3 regions of the Oceaniserpentilla sp. 4NH20-0058 genome follow, and region 1 is predicted to be linked to each of the others. Evidence: predicted binding sites of a transcription regulator. Region 1 holds the regulator's gene; each other region holds the start of a gene.

Region 1 (7,677 bases):
TTGCACAATACTTTGTAGCAGGTGTATTACTAACATCAGCCATCGTATTTACTAGCTGGTATTTCATCGACAGTGATCGTGCATTTTGGATTACCCTTAGCGTATTAGTAGCCACATGCCCTTGCGCGCTATCACTGGCCACACCTACTGCATTAACCGCAGCAACGGCAGCCCTTCGCAGAAACGGCGTGCTGATTACCCGTGGCCATGTACTGGAAACCTTACGAAAAAGTCGTCGTATTTTATTCGATAAAACAGGTACGCTAACTTTAGGCCAGCTCACCATCGAAAAAAACATTGAATTAAACCACTGCCAAATAAACCCGCTTCAAATAGCGGCCAGCCTTGAGCGACACAGCCAGCACCCCATTGCCAGCGCCTTTCAACACGACCAGATATTACCTGCATCCGATGTAATGAATCACCCAGGGGAAGGTATCAGCGGTATTATTGAACAAATCCCCTATAAAATCGGCACAGCTCAATTTGTGGGCCTTGATGCTACGCCACCGAATGATGGCCATTGGGTCGCACTTGCAAACGACACACACCTACTGGCTTGGTTTTTACTCAGTGATGAAATTCGTCCGCACGCTTATGAAGCCATTCAAGAATTAAAACAACTGTCACTTGAATGTGAGCTTTTAAGTGGTGATCAAAGCCGACACGTACAAGATATTGCGCACCAGTTGAAGATTGATCGTTTTCAATCAGGTGTCAGTCCCCAAGGTAAATTAGCCTATTTGGCCAAACAAGATCCTAGTGATGTAACCATTATGATTGGTGATGGTATTAATGATGTACCGGTACTGGCCCAAGCACCCATTTCTATTGCCATTGGCAGTGCCAGTGACTTGGCCAAAACCCACGCGGATGTGATTCTGGTTAATAACCAGCTAAAACGCATCAGCCAGTTAATCAAACAAGCTCATAAAACCCAGCGCATAATTAAGCAAAATTTACTCTGGGCGTTGCTGTACAATAGTAGTATTTTGCCATTAGCCGCATTGGGGATTATTCCGCCCTACATTGCAGCCATTGGCATGTCCACCAGCTCATTAGTCGTGGTGTTTAATGCCCTTCGCTTAAACACCTTACCTAAATAACCGAGACTCATATGGAAATCATATTTATCACCGTTCCCGTTACGCTCTTGTTTATAGCCAGCGGTGTGGCCATCTTTTTTTGGGCAAACAAAGGCGGACAATTTGATGATCTAGATAGTCCAGCCCACCGCATTCTATTTGAGGAAGATACTCCTGAAGCGAAAAAAGAAGATACTGCTGAATCAACCAAAGATTCAAAGCAAGATAACTAAACCATGCTTGAGCCGCTTTCTTATTTAACTGCTTTCCTGCTAGGTATATTTGGCAGTTTACACTGCATGGGCATGTGCGGAGGTATTGTCGGTGCACTATCGGTTAATACAGGTCAACAAAGCATAAAGTTGCAGCTAAGTTATCACCTTGGTCGCATTAGTATGTATGGCCTAATCGGTTTGTTAGCAGGCTTTGCGGGGCTTTGGCTGTCACAAACCCACGATTATGCAGGACAAGTATTAAGAGGAATTTCCGGTGTATTGCTGATTTTAATGGGCATTTATATTTTAGGCTCAAGCAAAGCACTACTATGGCTAGAGAAAGCTGGCTCTGGTTTGTGGAAGCGTATTCAACCCCTCAGCCGTTCACTCATCCCTATTAGCAATATAAAACAAGCTATCGCACTTGGTCTCATATGGGGATTGCTGCCGTGCGGACTCGTTTATAGCACCTTAAGCTGGGCTTTAGTGGCGGCCAATCCTCTTCATAGCGCAAGCTTAATGGTAGCATTTGGCCTTGGAAATATGCCTGCATTATTAAGTTTAGCCGCCTTCACTGGCCAAATTAATCGCTTTAAACAAAATGTATTTGTAAAAGCTTTTGTAGGCCTAGGTATCATTGGCTTTGGTATTTGGACGCTTGTAGCCCCTATCCTTCAAATTAACCACTGACAAGCCTTGACATAAATCATACTATTGACGAGTATTCCCGACTTGTTAGTCACCTGTCACTCCATCGCAACACACAGGTCATTAGGAGAGCGAGATGTCTAAGGACAACCAAACAGTACATTTTTTGGCCACCAGCAAGCCGAATGAGACCCACTGCAGCACCTGTAGTCTAAGCTCGCTATGTCTCCCGATTGCCCTAGAGAAAGGCGATTTAGACTCCCTTGATAAAATGATCAAACGTGGCCGCCCTATTCAAAAAGGTGAGCTGCTGTTTAAACAAGGTGACCCATTTAAAGCTATCTATGCCATTCGTACAGGAACCATCAAAAGCTTCACAGTTGCACCAAGTGGTGAAGAACAAATTACTGGCTTTCATTTAGCCAGTGAATTGGTTGGTTTATCTGGTTACAGCGAAGACGTATACCCACTTTCTGCTAAAGCACTAGAAACCACTACCGTATGCGAACTGCCCCTAGAAAAACTAGAAACCCTATGTGACGAGATTCCGGGTCTTCGCAAACAAATAATGCGCAATATGGGTGGAGAAATTCGTCAAGACCAACAAATGATGTTACAGCTTTCTAAAAAAACAGCCGATGAGCGCATGGCTTACTTCTTATTAGATATTAGTAGCCGTTTTGAGCGTCGAGGCTTTTCAGCCAGTACCTTCCGCTTAGCCATGTCACGCGTGGACATTAGCAACTACTTAGGTCTTGCCGTTGAAACGGTGAGCCGTATATTTACCCGCTTTCAAAAGAAAGGATTCATCAAAACAGAAAGCAAAGAAGTCACATTATTGAATTTGGATGAACTCAATACATTGGCCGGCACTGTTAGCGACCAATCCGATTGCCAACTGCACCCCAAGCAATCAAACTAACCCCTTGAAATAAAAGAAAAAGACAAAATGCAAGTATTTTTTTTGCATTTTGTCTAATTGCATCTAATGTATAACTATCTTTCTCAGGATTGGCCTAGAAATACAAACACGCTAGATGCAAGGACACCACCATGGGACTGTGCCCAAATGATCTTCGGCACTTGGTGATTCGCCCCACCTTACAATATTTAGAGCAATATTCGCTGTCAGCAGAAACCTTATTATTAGGTACCGCCGCTGTAGAGTCGGGCTTGGGCTATGAATTAAACCAACAACAAGGAAAAGGGCTTGGGGTATATCACATCAACCCTAGAACCCATCAGTTACTGTGGGATAACTACTTAGCGACCAAGCCAGACCTCGCCAGCAAAGTACGTGGACTGGCGAGTCAGCATGAGTTTTTAAAAGACCCTCATACAGAATTAACCACTAATTTGCGCTATGCCACCGCCATTGCTTGGCTGATTTACGCCCGTAAAGACGCCACACTGCCAGAAGCTTCTGACTTACCTGCTATGGCTAAATACTGGCGCAAGCACTTCCATAGCCGCCCCCAAGGCCCGCTAGAAGACTACATTAGTCGTTACAATGCTATTCACAATCCACCTGCTCTTTCGGCCTTTGCTTATTAAGCTTAGGCTTTATAACCCTATATCATGGGCAAATTGGTTTCATTTAGGCTAAAATCCGCGCCAGAATACCCCTTAGCTAGGTTTAATAATGGTCCAGTTCGTTGACGCCTCTGCGTCTGCCCAATCAGTCGAAGAAAAAAAACAAAAGAACGAATTTAATAAGTTGCAAAAACGCCTTCGTCGAGACGTGGGTCGTGCTATTGCAGATTTTAATATGATCGAAGAAGGCGACCGCATTATGGTGTGCCTTTCTGGTGGTAAAGACAGCTTTACCATGTTGGATATTTTAATCAGTTTACAACGCAGTGCGCCGGTGAACTTTGAATTAGTTGCCGTGAACCTAGACCAAAAACAACCGGGCTTTCCTGAGCATATTCTACCAAGTTATTTAGATACATTAGATATTGAATACTACATCGTTAATCGTGACACCTACTCAGTGGTAAAAGAAAAAGTACCAGAAGGACGCACCACCTGTGGCTTATGTTCGCGTTTACGTCGCGGCACACTTTATGGTTTTGCTGAAGATATTAACTGCAATAAAGTTGCACTAGGACACCACAGGGACGATATTGTAGAAACCATGTTCTTAAATATGTTCTATGGGGCACGCTTTGCAGCCATGCCTCCCAAGTTGCTCAGTGACGACAAACGCAACATCGTAATTCGTCCTCTTGCTTACTGCAAAGAAAGCGATATTAGTGAATTTTCTGTAGCTAAGAATTACCCAATTATCCCTTGTAACTTATGTGGCAGCCAAGAAAACCTACAACGTCAAAATATTAAGGCCATGTTGGCTCAATGGGAAAAAGACACCCCAGGAAGGGTTCAGCAAGTATTCAATGCACTACAAAATATCGCGCCATCTCAATTGGCTGATACCCAGTTATTTGATTTTGAGAACCTAATAATAGACCGCAGCCAACAACGCGATGATTATGAATATGCCGAAGCGCAGATCATAGAAGGAGTGGGTGAATTTGCGCAAATGCCGCCTAGGTTAAAACCAGACAACCTAATTAACGCCATTAACTTATCCATTGAAGCAGACCCTACTAAAGGGTAAATTTTTACTCTAACACGCAGCGATAGCGCCCAATTCCATCCACATGAATAATGGCTCGTGTGGATAGTTTATCGTGCAGGTTTTCAAGCCCTAATATGATTTTCCGTTGACCATTTGTGCTTTCTCGGCGAATAAACATCACCTTAAAGCGCCCTGCTTGCTGAATCTCTTTTATGGCCACCGTACTTTTTATAAGTTCTGGGCCTTTTTCATTCCATTGCACCCACTGTAGAAACATCTCATCTTGCTTATCCGAACGGGTGATGACCAAGCGAATTTGCCCAGAATGCTTAGCTGTTTTCCAATTCCCCATGCCTTTTACATCATAGATAACAGGGCTAAGCCTAAACACCTGTTCAATGGTTTGACTTTCAGTCTTGGCCTGTACACTAATAGATAAAAACAGACACAACAAAAAAATAAGCCCGCGCATATATTAAATCCTCATTTAATATATTTAGCTTAGTTCAAACAGGCTATCGCGCTAGGTTAGTCAAACGGTTGGTAACGAACGTGATTGATCAACCAAGTTTGTAAGCCAGAGGGCGTTTTTACAGCTACCTCATCGTCTTGCTCTTTACTTAAAAGGGCTCGCGCCATGGGGCTATCGATAGAAATATTTTGACTGCCAGAGTAAATCTCCTCAGGGCCAACAATGCGAAACTGTTTTGTATCTCCCTGTTCATTTTCAACTTCCACATAGGCCCCAAAAAAAACTTTGCCTTCTTGTTGTTGGGAGTAAGGCACCACTTTTAAGGTTTCAATGCATTTACTCAAGTAACGCACCCGAGAGTCAATCTGCCTTAAAATTCGTTTGTTTTCTTTATAGTCCGCATTTTCTGAGCGATCCCCTAAACTGGCAGCCCACGTAACTTTTTGAGTAATCTCAGGGCGGTATACCCGCCACAAGTGGTCTAGCTCATCTTTTAATGCAGCAAACCCTTGCTCAGTAATTAGTTGAGTTTTCAAAACCAACCCCAAGTGAGCAACAGTCCTATACACATGAGTACACTCATTAACAAATGCATTTTAGCCGCGTCAAAACGGATTTCGTTCAAATTAGGGTCTTCACTGGATTGAGCTAAAAACAGCACTTTAAGATGTTTGATGACCAAGGGTAATGCCAGTAAGGGTAATAACAAGGATAAATGAATAAGAGTAGCCACCATTAGCAAAGCCCCAAAAGCCCCCACGTAATACAACAGCTGTAATACAGAAGCATTTTTAAGCCCTAATTTCCCTGCTATTGTAATCGCCCCTGCTTTCTTATCGACATTTATATCATTGATATTATTTGCGTTTAAAATCGTCCCCGCAAGCAAACCAAAGAAACATCCCAGTAACAAACTTGCAGGTTGAATCACGCCAGTGGCCGCCAGTGACACTCCAGCAGTCAGTACAGGCCCACATAAAAGAAATACCCAAACATCTCCAAGTGCTTTGTATTTAAACCCAAATGGCTTGCTGGAATAACCGATGACCCCTATTCCCGCCAGCAAGGCACATAACAAAATAATACTGGGCGCAACGACAAACACAGGCAAAGCCAATAAACCCGCTAGAACAAAGCACCCCCAACCTGCATTTCGGATTTGTTTTGTTGTAAGCCATGCCGATTGAATCACGCCACTTCCTCCTAGGGTATCTGGCAGATCAATCAATTTTAGATAATCTTCAACATCATTTAATAAATTAACGGATATTTGCAGTAACACCATGGCTATTAGTGCTGGTACTAAAACCCACCACTGAATATGAGCGTCTAGCACTAAACATAAAAAAACGGTGGCTATTGCAGGCATGATAGTAGCGGTTAAGCTAATAGCGCGTAGGGCTTTAAACCAGCGATAAAGCCACGATGGCGGGTCGCTTTTCACTTGAGTAAAAAAAACCTCTTGATTGTGCTCTGATAAAGCCACCCAGCCTGCTGTATTCTGGTACTCACCCGTTAACAATAAAACGTCAAGTTCACCACTACTTTTAGGTATGCGTAATTGGTCCATATGCTTCCTTATAATCAAGCCACTTATCAGCTAAGCTAGTAAGAGATCATTGTGGCAAATACTGTATGTTTAATTTTGATTTGAGCCAAGAGATAGAAACATTTATCTTAGAAAAAAAGATCTGTAAAGAATATGAGATCATTCTTCACTTAAAAAACCTTGGGCGAATCCCCACCAATGCACTGTCAACGCCATTATCATTATTTAGGGCCCATTTTTTAATTTATAACGCTTTGTATAGACTGCAACTGAACACCTTAATACACAACAAATATTCACTTGAAATTTCCAGTATTGAAGTTCGTGTTGAATGCACACGGCTTAGACCAACCACCAGCCGTAATTTATCTCAATTTGATCCTCTTGCAATCTTCTATTTAGATTTAAACCACCTTAATCAAACCACAGAAACCGATGTCATTAAGTTATTAGATAACTTCTGGCAGCACTATTTCAATGACAGCCAAAAACAGCAAGCATTGGATACTCTTGGTCTATGTGAGCCAATTGACTCTAAAGCCATAAAAACGCAATATCGTCGATTAGCCATGCAACATCACCCCGACCGCGGTGGCGATGCCGATACTCTTATTGAAATTCATCAGGCAGTTCAATGTTTACAGCAGTATTACCCTTAGTTTTAACTATTTTTTTCACAATTTTTAGTCAAAGTGTTGTTGCTACCACTGAAGGTACAATTAAAACGGTTAACCCTAACCATCACGCAGTGATTGTGCAGTATCACCATGTCAGTGAAGCCACACCTCCAAGCACCAGTATCTCGCCGGAAGGCTTTGCCGAACACCTACAGCTTATTGATGATTTAGGCTTTCAGGTGCTCCCCCTAATTGACGTGATTGAAGGGTTACACTCAGGAATTGGGTTTAAACAAAAAACATTGGCCATCACTTTTGATGACAGCTATGACTCAATTTACACAACCGCTTTTCCACTATTAAAAGCGCGTAACTTGCCTTTTACTATATTTGTCAATCCGCTGGCCATTGACGAGCAACATGGCAGCACCATGACATGGGAAAACTTAATAGAAATGCAAACACAAGGCGCCACAATCGCTAATCACAGCCAAGAACATTTGCACCTAT
Region 2 (7,677 bases), on a different contig from region 1:
GTACCAGTAACTATGCCATCGTAGAATTAGATGAAACAACGGGTGACATTCAATTAGTGACAGGCTCACAAGACGTAACTCATGATTTCTCACAAAATATTTGTGACTTACAACTTGATAGTGAATCTCAAGATGTTTTAGCACTGAGTGAAAATGGACATTTTGCAGTACTTAACCACGAAGGCGAAGCCTTAAAAAATATTGTATTAGATGAATCTAGTGCAACTGAATGTGGTGATTTGATCATGGCGGTCGCTGCTAAAACCGCCATTGTTGTAGATAACAGCGTCCAACAAGGTTATGAAATTGATGTGGATGACGTCGAGAGTAACCCAAGTGGCTACCACGTCCATGAACGCTTTGATTTAACCGTAAATGATGTGCATAACATGGTTATCTTCCATGAAATAGAAGAAGGTGAGCATGAGCATTAATCGATTAATCCATGCCATTTTCTGTGCTTCTATCAGCCTTGTGCTGATAGGAGGCAGTCATGCATTTTCAGAAGAAGTTGTACTAGAAGAAGTTCGGGTAACGGCATCGGGGCAAGCCTTGAATGACGTAGCCCAACCTATTCAAATTATGAATGAAGATGACATTCATGGGCAAAACGGCGATACCTTAGGAGATATTCTTTCCAGCTTGCCTGGTATTTCTAACGCCAGCTTTGGTGCCGGTGTCGGGCGACCAGTGATTCGTGGCCTTGGCGGAAACCGTGTGAAAATGGCCATTAATGGCACCGATAGCGCCGATGTTTCCGCCATGAGCAGTGATCATGCGCCCATGGTGGATGCAGCCAATGCAAAACAAATAGAAGTGATCTATGGCCCAAACACCTTGCGCTATGGTAGCAGTGCCATGGGTGGAGTAGTGAACATGGCTGACGCCCGTTTTCATGAATACCCAGCCTTGGAGCCTTGGCATGGCCACGTTGAAAGTGCGTTTAGTAGTGTTGATGCAGGTACGAAGGTTAAAGCTAGTTTAGATGCCGCTCAGGATCAATGGGTTGTGCATTTGGATGGTTTTAATCGCAGCAGTGACAATTTCAAAGCAGGGAATGGCACTACTATTGAAAATACGGCTAGCGATAGCCAAGGTGCTAACCTTGGTGTGAATTACCTGTCAGACAATGGTAATGCACATGGAATTGCGTTGTCGGTGCTGGATTACGAGTATGGGGTACCTAACCCTGATAATGATCGCGCAAGCGTTAACCCAAGCCAAGTTCGTTTAGACGGGCAAAGTATCGTGTATTCCCCCATTAAGGGTATCCAAGAGGTGAAAACCCAATTCACTTATATTGATTACCAACATGGGGAGTACTTGGGTGACATCGCTGTGGGTTTGTTTAACAAAACAGCGAGCGAATTCAAAACCACACTTAGTATGCCTAATTTGGGCTTGTGGCAAGCCAGTTTTGGTGTGCATTGGGCATGGCAGGACTTGCAAGTGTGTCACGACCATGGAGGCTGCACAGCCATTCCGGATTACAGTCAGGTAAGTTGGGACGGTGCCCAAGGAGTAAACTTAACCAATGGCTTGAACGGAGGTTACTTGTTTGCCCATGATACGCCAATGCCACTAACCCAGACTCAAGATTTAGGCATGTTTTGGGTAATGGAGCGTGACTGGGCCTTGGGCATTTTAGAGTTAGGGGCCCGTATCGATCAGCGTACTATTGAAGCGGACCCTACATCCATTCGTACATCTTACCGTCAAACCGCCAGTTATTATGATGACAAACAATTTAACTCCGCTTCGTTAAGTGCCGCTATGACGTGGCGTTTTGATAAAGACAAACTAGGGGTGAGTGTTTCTCGCTCACAAAGAGCACCCAGTGCAGATGAGTTGTATTGGAATGGTGATCATCATGCTACGTTCAGTTTTCAATTGGATAACGGGGATCTGGACTTAGAAACAGCATACAGTGTGGATGTAACGTGGATACAACAAGGGGAGCACTACCAGCTGCAAGGTGCGGTTTATTATTATGACTTCGATGGTTATATTTATAATGAGCTTAAAAACTTAGTAGACCCAAATCATGGTGATCCTGTGTACCGACATGAACAGCGAGATGCACGGTTTACTGGTGCCGAATGGCAATTCGATCATGAACTAACAGACGATTGGAAGTGGTTTGTACGTGGGGATGTTGTGCAAGCACGACTTAAAGAAGGGGTTAATAAAAACCTGCCACGTATTCCGCCATTCACCAGTAGTACTGGCTTTAAGTTTGTTCAAACCCACTGGCAAGTATCGGCGGATGTAAAATACTATGCGCAACAGTCGGATGTGGCGGAGAATGAAAGTAGCAGTGCAGATTATTATGTTGTGAATGCTTATGGGTCTTACGAATTCAGTTTAGATGACCATGAATCCGTGAAACTGTATTTAAAAGCTTACAATATAACTGATCAATTTGGTCGTAACCATGTAAGTTACTTAAAGGAATATAGTCCAATTATAGGAAGAAATATCACTATAGGGGCCAATTATTCTTTTTAAATAGCTTACCCCATTTACGGCTTTCTTGATGCAAATCAAGAGCTAGCTTGATATGAGTTTTAGAATGAAGACATAAGGTTTTAAAACTCATAACAGAGGGTTACAAAAATGCCAATTGAAAATCACAGTTTAGCCAATGAGCTTCCAGAGCATAAAGAACTAATCCACGACTTAAAAATCAACAACATGCATTTCCACCGTTTATTTAATGAATATCATGACTTAGATAAAGATATTCATCGTATAGAGCAAGGGGTGGAGAACACATCAGACCAATATCTTGATGGTTTGAAACTGCAACGTTTGCATCTTAAAGATGAAATGCTTGGAATGCTTAATGCTCTATCTGGCTAATACGGTTTTGTAGTAAATGATTCAGGCTCAAAAAATAAAAATAAGAATCGAGCCTGCTTCTGATTTACGCGTTATTGGCAAGCACTAACGGTGTCAATTGATATTGAATGTTAATATGTTCGTCAGTGTTCAGCGCTTGCAAGGTTTCTAACCACAACTTAAAGCCATCGCATTGAATGTGGTTTCTGTATCTGTGACCTATATACACACTGTCTATAACCAAGCCTTTAACACCTACTGACTCATCAACTAATTTAAAGCCATTTTCTTGTAATAATAACCAATCATCGGATGCTTCATTCTTAATCGGCTGTAAAAATAATGCAGCAGGAATGTGCTTGCTTTCGATTAAATTTCCAGCCTCCATAAATTGAGCAACAAATGTGTTTTTAGGGCGCTCAAATATAACTTGGGTGTTATCCACTTGCTCAATTTTACCGTTATTTAAGATGGCCGTTTTATCCGCAAAATGAAACGCTTCTTGCTTGCTGTGAGTGACAAAAATACAGGTGATTTGCGATTGCTTGAGAATCTCTCTTAGTTCGGCCATTAGCTTGTATTTAATCTGGCTATCGATATTTGAGAAAGGCTCATCCATTAAGAGTAATTTTGGCCGTTTGGCTAATGCGCGAGCCACAGCGGTTCGTTGTTGCTGGCCACCGCTTAACTCATGAGGAAAGCGTTCTCCTAGATGGCTTAAATTCACTAGATCCAAGTTTTGTTGAATAGTTGTGTTTCTCGCTTCTTTGTTTAAAGACTTGAGCGAAAAACCAATATTATCCGCCACGCTCATATGAGGGAACAGGGCGTAATCCTGGAATATAAAACCAATGTCACGCTGTTCCGGTGGCAGCTCAAAACGGTTATGTTTTAGCACTTGGTCAAATAAATGTATGGTGCCGTGTTTGGCCTCTAATAGTCCAGCCAATGCTTTTAATGCTGTCGTTTTACCGCAACCACTTGGACCCAACAAACACAGAATTTCGCCTTGATTGAGGCAGAGGGTAAAATCCTTGAGAATGATTTTACCTTGTAGGTATACGCTTAAGTCTTCAATATTTAATGCAGGTGAACTCATGGCATCCTCTGGGTGCGACTTAACAAGGCAATGGGTAACAAGCTAACAACAATAATTAATAATGAGGCGAGTGCCGCGTGTTCAAGTTGATCGTCACTGGCGTGTTGATACACATAAGTCGATAGGGTTTCAAAATCAAATGGACGTAATAACAATGCGGCAGGTAATTCTTTCACACATTCAATAAACACTAATAAAAAAGCGGCGATCGCCATAGGGCGAATTAATGGAACGTGTATCCAGCGGAACACTTCAAATTTACGCTTGCCTAGTGTGCTGGCGGCTAAATCTAAATTGGGACTGATTTGTTGATAACTGCTATGCAGGCTGCCATTGGCAATGGCAATAAAACGGATCATAAATGCTAATAATAAAGCAAAGCCACTACCTGAGAACAATAAACCTAGGCTGTCTTGTCCTGCCCATGTCATTAACTCATGTAGCCCTAAATCCAACGCTCCAAGAGGGATTAAAATAGCAATGGCCAGTACGGTTCCTGGAATGGCATATCCTAAAGACCCTAAACTGATGGCAACTTGATTAAGTTTAGACGTCGTAAACCTAAGTTGGGCGTTAAGCAGTAATGCAACCACCATGCAAATTAGCGCCGCTAAAGCGGCCAATACAAAGGTATTTTGGCTGTGGCTGAATAAATCAGCCTGCCAATTTTGCTTGAAGTAAGTGAAGGCATAATCCACAAGGTGTAAAACCGGAATCACAAACCCCAGTGCTAGAATACTCATACATACTAGCCATATACTCATATTCTTAGTCCGAGTAACCGGCAAGCGTTGCAGTGGTTGCTGGCCTCTGGGTTCAAATTGTTTTTGGGTTTTACGCTGCTGACGCTCTAAAAAACTCAAACCTAAAATAAACGCTAAGAGTAAACAAGATAACTTTGCTGCGCCGGACAAGCTGCCATAGACCAGCCAGCTATCATAAATGGCCGTGGTTAACGTGCTGATTGAAAATAAATGAACGGTACCAAAGTCGGCTAAGGTTTCCATGGCCACCAATGTACAGCCAACCGCTAGAGCAGGGCGTGCCATGGGAAGACGTATGTTAAAAAATACTTGTTTAGAGTTGGCACCTAATAAACGGGCAGCATGGTCGAGGTGGTCACTTTGTTTGGCAAATCCAAAGCGCAGCAATAAATAAATATAAGGATATAGTGCAAGTGCCAGCATTAGGCTGGCACCAGCTAATGATCGAATATCGAAAAACCAATAGTCATCAGGGCTTTGCCAGTCAAACCAGTCCCGTAAAGTGGACTGTATTGGGCCTGCGTAATCTAAAGTCTTTGTATAAATATAAGCACTGATGTAAGCAGGAATAGCCAGCGGGAAAACCATGGCCCATTGTAAAAAACGGCGGCCTTTGAATTCATAACGGGCACACCACCAAGCAGGAGCAATGGCAAATAGGCAGGCAAAAATTAATGTTAACGACACTACAGTAAAACTGTTGTAGAGGTACTGCCAAACAACCGTATCTAATATATTGCTAAACGTATGATCGTTTTCATCAGAACTGAAAAAGCCCTGATAAACCAGAGCGATAATTGGGGTAAATAATACCAGTGAAATGCCGAGGGTCAGGCAAGGTAATAATTTTTTAGATTGGGCCATGGCGGCGATTATAAAGCAATGAACTTAAAGATAAAAAAACATCTGCACAATTGATTGTGCAGATGTGAGCTGTTTTAAAGGTCAAACTGGACCTTATCTACAAGGCGCAGGGCTGCTTTGCGCTTGGCTGCTACTTGTTCTAATGGAATGTCATCTGCTTTAAAGTCGCCCCAGCTTTGAACTAGCTTAGATGGTGCTACTGCGGGTTTAACTGGGTATTCCATGTTTAAATCGGCATATAAAGACTGAGCAGCATCTGAGCTTAAATACTCTAATAGGGCTTGAGCTTGAGCCTTATGAGGGGCATATTTAGTGATAGCAGCGCCACTAACATTAATGTGTGAGCCACGATTATTTTGGTTAGGGAAGTTCAACTTAACCGCATTCGCCCAATGAATTTGCTCTTCGTCTTGTAGCATTTTGCCAAAGTAGTAGCTGTTCCCCAGTGATAGATCACATAAACCTTCTTTAATCGCTTTTACTTGTCCGCGGTCACTGCCTTGAGGTTTACGCGCGAGATTAGCTTTTACATCATGCAGCCACTTTTCAGTAGCGACTTCGCCGTTATGAACAATTAATGAAGCAATTAAACCCAAGTTGTAAGGGTGCTTACCAGAGCGCGTACAAATGCGGCCTTTGTATTTTGCATCGGCTAAGTCCTCGTAATTAATATTTATGTTGCCGATGCGGTCTTTAGAGGAATACACATTGCGCACCCGTTTGGTCAGTGCTACCCAGTGTTGTTCGCTGTCGCGAAATTGAGCAGGAATTCGTTGGTTAATCACTTTGTCATCAAAGGGTTGGCTTAAGCCAGACTCTTTTACTTCTAATAATTTTGCAAAATTAGAGGTTAGTACCACGTCGGCTGGGCTTAATTTTCCTTCACGTTGCAAGCGCTGGATCAGGCCTTTTTTAGCAAATACGACTTTGGTTTTAATACCCGTTTCTTTAGTGAATTGTTCAAGAATAGGTTCGATTAAAAAGGGTTGGCGAAAAGAATAAATATTAACCGTGTCAGCAAACGAACTATTAATGGTAAGTATTAAACCAAAGACGAGTAAAAATGGGCGCATTTATGCAGCATCCTTTTAATGAGAATGCTTATTATTCTAACATAGGAAGGGCCAGATCCAAATAGACTTCATAAACTTTACCTAATTTGCTTTGGATAGTTGTGCGCAAGGTGCTCAACTTGTCGCTCAATCAAAGCTTGATAATTTGGTATAAAAGCCTCTATCCAGTAGCTCACTACAGGCTCAGAGCCATTAAGTTGAATGAGGTTATGATGTTTCTGCATACTAAGTTGCCCTGCCAACTGGCCGCTTTCAATGGCGGACTTACTCACCAGCAGAGCATTGGCTTCACTTTGCTCGCATAACAAAGCTGCGCCGTGGCAGGCTTCTTTGTCGTTATTCATGGCTAGCCAAGGTTTGGTATCTACTTGAGCGGTATTAGGGAAGCGTCGAGTTAATATATCGCCGCAGTGCAGTGCCAGTTGGAAGTCTACGTTGTGTAGCCCTTGTTTGCTTCTATCTTCATTAAGTTGTTTCAATAAGCCTAAAACCAGTAAACCCGTGCAAATACCGTGAAAGCTATGTTTGTCGTCGTTTTGCTCCTGATCAAACAAGACCATGATGCCATTGTGCTCATAGTGTGTAACGCAACCATTGTAAAGCTTGGCCGCTTGCTGAATAACGGAGTAATGGTGTTCTAATAAGCTGGCTAATTCAGTTTTATCCAGTTCTTGTTGGGCTTGATCAAGGTTGGCCAGTTTAAAAAATAATACCGCCCCTTGGGTGTAATCGGTTTCAATTACCAGTTGTCTGTGTTGCCAGCTAGGGGTGAGCTGAGGTTGCATATAACGGGAGAGTGCATGATGAGTAACCTTCTGCAAAGTGGTGGTGTCGTGCAGTTTTTTTAGCGCTTTTGATAGGTCGTTAAATTCACCAGATTGATGCTCGGTGATTTGTTTAATGGCACCAAGGTGTTCTAGCTCATATTGGCTAACTTGAAGCTTGCGACCAAGGGTACGACCAATTAACCAACCAATTAAGCTGCTTAATATGACAAAAAATAAGCTAACGACGATCCATAATCCATAAAGCTGCC
Region 3 (7,677 bases), 440 kb from region 1:
GCACCTTGTAATGATCTCGTTCATCTTGGTGGCGGGCACTTTGTGACCGTCGGTGAAGAAGGCATATTTCAGTTAATGCCAGATGCAGACGGGGCGTTTTCTGTTGTTAGTGGGTTTAACTGATTTTATTATTAATGCTGATTGATTTAAGAGCGCCTCCTGGCGCTTTTTTTGTGCTTTCCATTTTATGTGAAACCCGTATATTAGAATTGTCATCGATTTAATGTAATGTTAATCCGAATTTATTAGGAGCATTTGCGGGTCTTTAATGGGGCAATTTAAATATATATTAGGCACCGAAACCTATATCTTTTCTGATTTAGCGGAACTCATGGCTAAGGCCACGCCCTTACGAAGTGGCGATGTATTAGCGGGTGTTTCGGCACTCACTGAAAAAGAACGTGCCGTGGCTCAAATGTGCCTTGCTGATGTTCCGCTTAAGCAATTTTTAAATGAATCGCTTATTCCGTATGAAGATGATGATGTCACCCGTCTGATATCAGATAACCACAACCAAGCTTCTTTTCAGCCAATAAGTCATTTTACAGTAGGGGATTTTCGTAATTATTTGCTCTCTTATGGGTGTGACAGCCAAGCGTTAGCCAATTTAAAAATGGGCATAACCCCGGAAATGGCAGCCGCAGTGAGTAAGATCATGCGTAATCAAGACCTTATTCTGGTGGCAAAAAAGTGTAATGTGGTGACACAATTTCGTAATACCATTGGATTGTCTGGACACTTTTCAACTCGCCTTCAACCGAATCACCCTAGTGATAATCTATCGGGCATCGCAGCCAGTATTTTGGATGGTCTATTATATGGGAATGGTGACGCTGTCATTGGCATTAACCCAGCCACTGACAATGTTGAGCAATGCACCCGCTTATTGCACATGCTTGATGAAGTAATTCAACATTATGAAATACCGACTCAATCTTGTGTACTTACCCATGTGACGAATACTCTTGAATGCATTGAGAACGGTGCACCGGTTGATCTGGTTTTTCAAAGTATCGGGGGGACCCAAGCCACGAATAATAGTTTTGGTTTTACCTTAGAGCACTTGAGTGAGGCTCAACAAGCGGCACAATCGTTAAAGCGAGGCACACTAGGTCAAAACCTGATGTACTTTGAAACTGGGCAAGGGAGCAGTTTAAGTGCTAATGCTCATCATGGGTTGGACCAGCAAACCTGTGAGGCGCGAGCCTATGGGGTTGCGCGACATTTTGATCCTTTGTTAGTGAATACCGTAGTGGGTTTTATAGGTCCTGAATATCTATACGATGGAAAGCAAATTATAAGAGCGGGTTTAGAAGATCATTTTTGTGGTAAGTTGTTAGGTTTACCTATGGGCTGTGACGTGTGTTACACCAATCATGCTGAGGCAGATCAGAATGATATGGATGCATTATTAACCTTACTGGCTAATGCTGGGTGTAATTTTATAATGGGAATCCCCGGTTCTGATGACATTATGCTGAACTACCAAACCACGTCTTTTCATGATGCTTTGTATGTTCGCCAGTTATTGGGTTTTAAAGCAGCACCTGAATTTAATCAGTGGCTTGTTCAAATGGGAATTGTTGATTCAAATTTTCAGTTAACTGGTTTAATGCCTAATGAGCTTCAGCAGGCGCTTAATCGATTATGAAGGATTGCTGAATGAAATCATTGAGTACTTCTAATGTTAATAGTAACCAGTGGGGTAAACTAAGGCAGTTTACCTCTGCGCGAATTGCTTTGGGTCGTGCTGGGAGTTCATTGCCAACTCATGAATTACTTAAATTTCAGTTGGAGCATGCACAAGCAAGAGATGCGGTGCACTTGTCTTTAGATACACATAAGACATACCGTGATTTGAGAGAAAATCTGCTTACTTATAACCATAATTTGTTTATGGTAGAACCGGCTTTGCTTGTTCAATCAAAAGCGGTTGATAGACAGCAGTACTTGCAAAGGCCGGATTTAGGTCGTGTACTTAATGAAAGTAGCGAGACACAGCTTAAACGAAATAGTGGCTATTATGATTTAGCTATTTGTGTGGTTGACGGTTTGTCATCGTTGGCGGTGACGGCAAATGTTGGTGCTTTCTTGGAATCACTGCTTCCAAAAATTTCCCATTTGAATTTGGCGCCTTTGGTGGTGGCTAAGCAAGGGCGAGTAGCATTAGGTGACCATATAGCTCAATCTTTAGGCGCAAAGTCAGTTTTGCTGTTGATTGGTGAGAGGCCAGGGCTTTTAAGTCCAGATAGTCTTGGTGTGTATTTAACCTATGGGCCGTTTGTCGGGACAAATGATGCTATGCGAAACTGTATTTCAAATATTCGTATTGGCGGTTTAACTTATTCTGATGCTGCAATAAAAGCGCAATACCTGATCAATGAGTCAATTAGGCTGGGATTTAGTGGGGTTGACTTGAAAGAACGAGTTGCAGGTGAGGAGAGCATGCTATGTGAAAGTGTGAACTTCTTAATAAACGTAGAACCAACGTAATTAATTTGTGAATGTTCAGTATGTGATAGGATATAATTGAATATCACAGTAATACAAAAATAACTTAAGGGGGTAAAATGAAACTAATCTCTATTTTAACAATGGCAGCTTTATTAGCGTCACCAGCGGCATTTGCTAATTGGGTGCTAAGTAAGGATGAATCTAAAATTACATTTAGCTCTACTAAAAAAGAAAATGTAGTCGAAGTTCACACATTTGAAGAATTTGCAGGTCAAGTATTAAAGGATGGTCGTGCGACGATTGATATTAATTTAGCTAGCGCACAAACAAACATAGAGATACGTAATGAACGCCTTGATACTCTATTATTTGATGTGAGTAAGTTTTCAGGGGCACGTGTTAAGGGTAATGTTGATGTCGCTAAAACAAATGCCCTAGCTGTAGGTCAGTCTTATACTGAAACTTTAAAACTTACCTTACATTTACACGGTATACATAAAGAAGTATCGATTAATGTTAAGGTTACGAAAAAATCAGCGAATAAAGTACAAGTGTTAAGCGTGGAACCTTTGCTCATCAAAGCGGGTGATTATGGCTTGGCTGAGGGTGTAGAAGCACTTCGTAAAGTGGCTAATCTCTCATCAATAAGTTTAGATGTCCCTGTTACTTTTGATTTGTTGTTTACGAAAAAATAGCACTTAGATTTAAAAGGGGGCTGTTAGCCCCTTTTTAATGGTGTCTACTATTTAAAGTATCATTGAAGTTTCTTCTAATATTATTCGGTATTTCTGTACTTTTACCTGATTTATAGTCATAAAAAACAATCAGCCCTTCACCAGTTGAAACAATAGTATTTTGTAGTTCGCTGAATACAGCATATTCCATTGTAAATTTTTTTGCCCCAATTTCCTTGATTCTTGTACCGATTAATATTTTATCTGGAAAGCTTAAGGGGGCTTTAAACTGACATTGGATGCTAGCCATGATTGGTCCGATTTGTGTGGCATTCATATTTGAAATAACCGAGGTGACTTCAAAAAGCGCCATTCTTACACCTTCAAAATACCTAAAATACACAGTGTTATTAACATGCTTGAAGGCATCCATGTCCCCCCAGATGACATCTTGTTTGATATGGAAAGGGTAGATTTGCTTAAAGTTATCTTTATCCATGGTGAATTCCTTTGTTTATTTGATTCTTAAGGATCTGTAGATAAAAGACAATGGTTATTTTAGAGGGGATAATCCGTATTTGTTTAGCAGTGAATTTAATGAACCATCGTTTAATACTTTCATTAATAGACGATTAATGGCCTCTGTTGTTATTAAATTGTTGTTTCTCATTATAATTTTGTGTTGGTAGGTTTGATCAAATTTATTTGAGATGAGCAGTTTTAATGCTAATTCTGGATTATTTTTTATTTTCTGTTGTATGTATGAATACGTCAATATGCCGATATCTGATTTACCAGAGATTACTTGACTAATAACGGTTTGAGGAGAATTGACGAAACGTATGTTAAAGGATTTCTTTAGGTGCTGTATATCAGTTTCATGATTGGCGAATCCGTAGTGGTAACCTAAAATTCCCACTAGCTGTTTATCCCCTAGATCATCAAAATATGTCTGGTTTCTATTGTTATGAAGGTTTGCAATAAATACCTCGCCACCAGATAGAAAAACCATACTTTCATTTAAATCGTATTTTTGCCAACTCCAGTTTTTATTTTCGAAGAAGAGAACATCAAATAAACCACGCTCAAAATCACGATAGCGACGTTTAGGGGAGGTTAATATGAATTCAAAATTGTACTCAGATTGAGTATTGTTAAAAAGCTCAATTAAATCGAGTGTTAAGCCGCTTACTGATGCGTTATTTACTTGTACAAATGGCGGGAATAGATACCCGCCAACATTAATAGTCGTAGGTGTAGCTTGGGCTAAGGTGGCGTATAGATAGACGAAGCTAAAAATAGCTAATTTGCGTATATTTAGCATAAAATTTTTTACTAGCATGATGATTAAATCTAGCACTTATAATTTAAACAGCTAGTTTCATTGTGATTCAGTTTGTTTGCTTTTTACCACTCGCATTCCAAATTCCTGCGGTGACTATTAATGCACTGCCAATTATGGTGGTTAAAACTAGGGTTTCCCCCCAAAATACCCAGCCAAGTACGGCACCATAAATCACTGAGCTATAAACATAAGGCCCTATTTGGCCCGGATTGGCGATGCGATACGCCCGAGTAAGGGCTAATTGCCCACAAGTGGCGACAAGACCCATTAATACTATCCAAGGTAGTAATTCTAAACTGGGAAGGTATGGGCTCCAAATAAGTGGTATAGCAGACAACACTGTACTAATGACGCCAAAATAGAACACTATTCTCACGCTGGATTCAGTCATACTCATACGACGAATAGACACCTTTGCGGTACTGGCAAGTGCTGCAGAAAGTAAGCCTATTAGGGCAATAGGGGTGAACTCTTCCGTACCGGGCCTAAGAATAAACATGACACCTATAAAACCGATGGCTATAGCCCACCCAGTTTTAGGTTTAATGGTCTCGGCAAGCCATATGGCGGCTACAATTGGCATGAAAAATGGGCTCGTTAGCTTAACAAGAAAAGCCTCTGCTAGCGGCATATTAGCGATGACATAGAAGAACCCGTACATTGCCGTGAGACCAACACCAGCACGAACTAAATGCAAATGCATAACTTTCGTTTTAAGTTGCGAGACACCGCTATGCAGAATGATAGGTACAAGCATGATTAAACCAAAAAGGTTTCGGTAAAATACAATGTGCTCAGTGGGCATATCGTTGCTTAGATATTTAATGATCGCCCCCATAATAGAGAGTAACCCTTCACCTAAAAGTATAAGCAGGGCACCTTGAATCACATTGTTTGGCATATTCTGGTAGTTCGAAAGATCATGAAAGGCCAGCTATTATACAGAAACTAACTTATTTTGATGTAGGTCAAGGGTTGGCCACTTGAAAAAGACAATGCCGCCACCATTACTAATGCAAGCATAATATGTAAGAGGATTTCATAAATGCGAATGGATAAATTTACTAGTAGCTTGCAGCAAGCATTGTCTGATGCCCAATCTTTGGCTTTGGGCCACGACCATAATCAAATTGATACTCTGCATTTATTGTTGGCACTCCTAGATCAAACCCCAGGCGGAATTCGCCCATTACTCCAAGGTATGAATGTTCAGGTTAATCAATTAAAAAGTAAACTTAATGAAAAGCTAGAAAGCTTAGCCAAGGTGACTTCTCCTGATGGTAATTTAAGTTTATCACCTGAGTTGGGTCGCATATTAAATTTGACAGATCGTTTATCGCAAAAGCGAGGCGATCAATATATTTCGAGCGAACTTGTATTACTGGCAGCCCTAGAAGATAAAGGCGAAGCTGGAAAAGTATTAGCAGATTGTAAATTAGATAAAGAAAAAATCGAGCGAGCTATTGATACTGTTCGCCAAGGTGAATCTGTTGATGACCCAAATGCAGAAGATAACCGCGAAGCACTTAATAAATTTACAGTGGACTTAACGGCGCGTGCTGCTGAAGGGAAGCTAGACCCTGTCATTGGTCGTGATGATGAAATTCGTCGCACAATTCAAGTACTTCAACGCCGGACCAAAAACAACCCTGTCTTAATAGGGTCGCCAGGTGTTGGTAAAACGGCCATTATTGAAGGTTTGGCTCAACGTATTGTAAACGGGGAGGTGCCAGAGGGGTTGCGCAATAAACAAATCCTATCATTAGATATGGGTTCACTTCTGGCTGGTGCAAAATTCCGTGGTGATTTTGAAGAGCGTTTAAAAAATGTATTAAAAGAAGTCAGTAAACAAGAAGGTAATATTATTTTGTTTATTGATGAGATTCACACAATGGTTGGTGCTGGTAAAACGGACGGTGCATTGGATGCAGGCAACATGCTAAAACCTGCATTGAGTCGTGGCGAATTACATTGTGTAGGTGCAACTACTTTAGACGAATATCGAGAGTATATTGAAAAAGATGCGGCACTTGAACGACGTTTTCAAAAGGTGCTTGTAGATGAGCCAAATGAAGAAGATACCATTGCTATATTACGTGGATTAAAAGAACGTTATGAAATTCATCATGGGGTGCAAATTTTAGATGGTGCCATAATCGCAGCGGCTAAATTATCAAATCGATATATTACAGATAGACAATTGCCAGACAAAGCAATTGATTTAATTGATGAGGCCGCTTCAATTATTCGTATGGAAATCGATAGTAAACCAGAAGACATGGATCGTTTAGAACGTCGCTTAATTCAATTGAAAATTGAGCGAGAAGCATTAAATAAAGAAAATGATGCGGGTTCCATAAAACGTTTAAGTGAAATTAACCAAGAAATTAACCGCCTAGGTCATGAATATGTTGACCTTGAAGAGGTGTGGAAAAAAGAAAAGCTTATATTAGAAGGTTCAAAGCAAGCCAAAGAACAGCTCGAAGAGGCAAAAGTTGAAATGGAACAAGCGCGTAGGGCTGGTGACTTACAGCGAATGTCAGAGCTGCAATACGGAAAAATCCCCGAGTTAGAAAAACAAATTGACTCAGCGGAAGAGGTCGCTAAAGGCAGTAGTGAATTCAAGCTACTTCGAAATAGAGTTACCGATGAAGAGATTGCTGAAGTAGTATCGAAATGGACTGGAGTTCCAGTTTCGAAAATGCTTGAAGGGGAACGTGAAAAATTATTACGCATGGAAGACGAACTACATAAGCATGTTGTAGGTCAGCACGATGCTATTCAAGCAGTATCGAATGCAGTGCGTCGTAGTCGAGCCGGATTAAGTGACCCACGTCGACCAAATGGTAGCTTCTTATTCTTAGGCCCTACTGGTGTGGGTAAAACTGAATTATGTAAAGCATTAGCTAACTTCATGTTTGATTCTCAAGATGCCATGATTCGAGTGGATATGTCAGAATTTATGGAGAAGCACAGTGTTGCCCGATTAATTGGTGCGCCTCCTGGTTATGTAGGCTATGAAGAGGGTGGATACTTAACCGAGCATGTTCGTCGTAAACCTTATAGTGTTATTTTATTGGATGAGGTGGAAAAAGCACATCCAGATGTATTTAATATCTTGTTGCAAGTTCTTGACGATGGCCAACTAACCGATGGACAAGGTCGTACTGTCGATTTTAAAAATACAGTGCTGGTTATGACTTC

The links. Region 1 encodes FNR, which switches genes on or off when oxygen is low (the NO sensors DNR and NnrR bind a similar motif). Its sites were predicted from a motif close to TTGATNTANATCAA; they were not measured.
Region 2: the regulator FNR is predicted to act here: its motif matches at 2,534-2,547, upstream of ABWV45_RS07760 (HP1242/YdcH family protein).
Region 3: the regulator FNR is predicted to act here: its motif matches at 5,432-5,445, upstream of clpB (ATP-dependent chaperone ClpB).

Annotation. Positions count from the first base shown of each region.
Region 1 covers NZ_BAABWE010000001.1:485,888-493,564, forward strand. The annotation lists gene ABWV45_RS02225 (heavy metal translocating P-type ATPase) at 1-1,106, shown strand, start outside; gene ccoS (cbb3-type cytochrome oxidase assembly protein CcoS) at 1,118-1,318, shown strand; gene ABWV45_RS02235 (sulfite exporter TauE/SafE family protein) at 1,322-1,990, shown strand; gene fnr (fumarate/nitrate reduction transcriptional regulator Fnr) at 2,085-2,870, shown strand; gene ABWV45_RS02245 (hypothetical protein) at 3,002-3,502, shown strand; gene ttcA (tRNA 2-thiocytidine(32) synthetase TtcA) at 3,591-4,568, shown strand; gene ABWV45_RS02255 (hypothetical protein) at 4,573-5,001, opposite strand; gene greB (transcription elongation factor GreB) at 5,058-5,537, opposite strand; gene ABWV45_RS02265 (prenyltransferase) at 5,534-6,571, opposite strand; gene ABWV45_RS02270 (DNA-J related domain-containing protein) at 6,637-7,209, shown strand; gene ABWV45_RS02275 (polysaccharide deacetylase family protein) at 7,185-7,677, shown strand, end outside.
Region 2 covers NZ_BAABWE010000004.1:242,205-249,881, forward strand. The annotation lists gene ABWV45_RS07750 (hypothetical protein) at 1-434, shown strand, start outside; gene ABWV45_RS07755 (TonB-dependent receptor) at 424-2,508, shown strand; gene ABWV45_RS07760 (HP1242/YdcH family protein) at 2,617-2,862, shown strand; gene ABWV45_RS07765 (ABC transporter ATP-binding protein) at 2,927-3,940, opposite strand; gene ABWV45_RS07770 (ABC transporter permease) at 3,937-5,568, opposite strand; gene ABWV45_RS07775 (extracellular solute-binding protein) at 5,643-6,641, opposite strand; gene ABWV45_RS07780 (hypothetical protein) at 6,719-7,677, opposite strand, start outside.
Region 3 covers NZ_BAABWE010000001.1:50,202-57,878, forward strand. The annotation lists gene ABWV45_RS00225 (LVIVD repeat-containing protein) at 1-123, shown strand, start outside; gene ABWV45_RS00230 (ethanolamine ammonia-lyase subunit EutB) at 269-1,651, shown strand; gene eutC (ethanolamine ammonia-lyase subunit EutC) at 1,663-2,493, shown strand; gene ABWV45_RS00240 (YceI family protein) at 2,571-3,149, shown strand; gene ABWV45_RS00245 (acyl-CoA thioesterase) at 3,184-3,627, opposite strand; gene ABWV45_RS00250 (substrate-binding periplasmic protein) at 3,682-4,452, opposite strand; gene ABWV45_RS00255 (DMT family transporter) at 4,520-5,374, opposite strand; gene clpB (ATP-dependent chaperone ClpB) at 5,519-7,677, shown strand, end outside.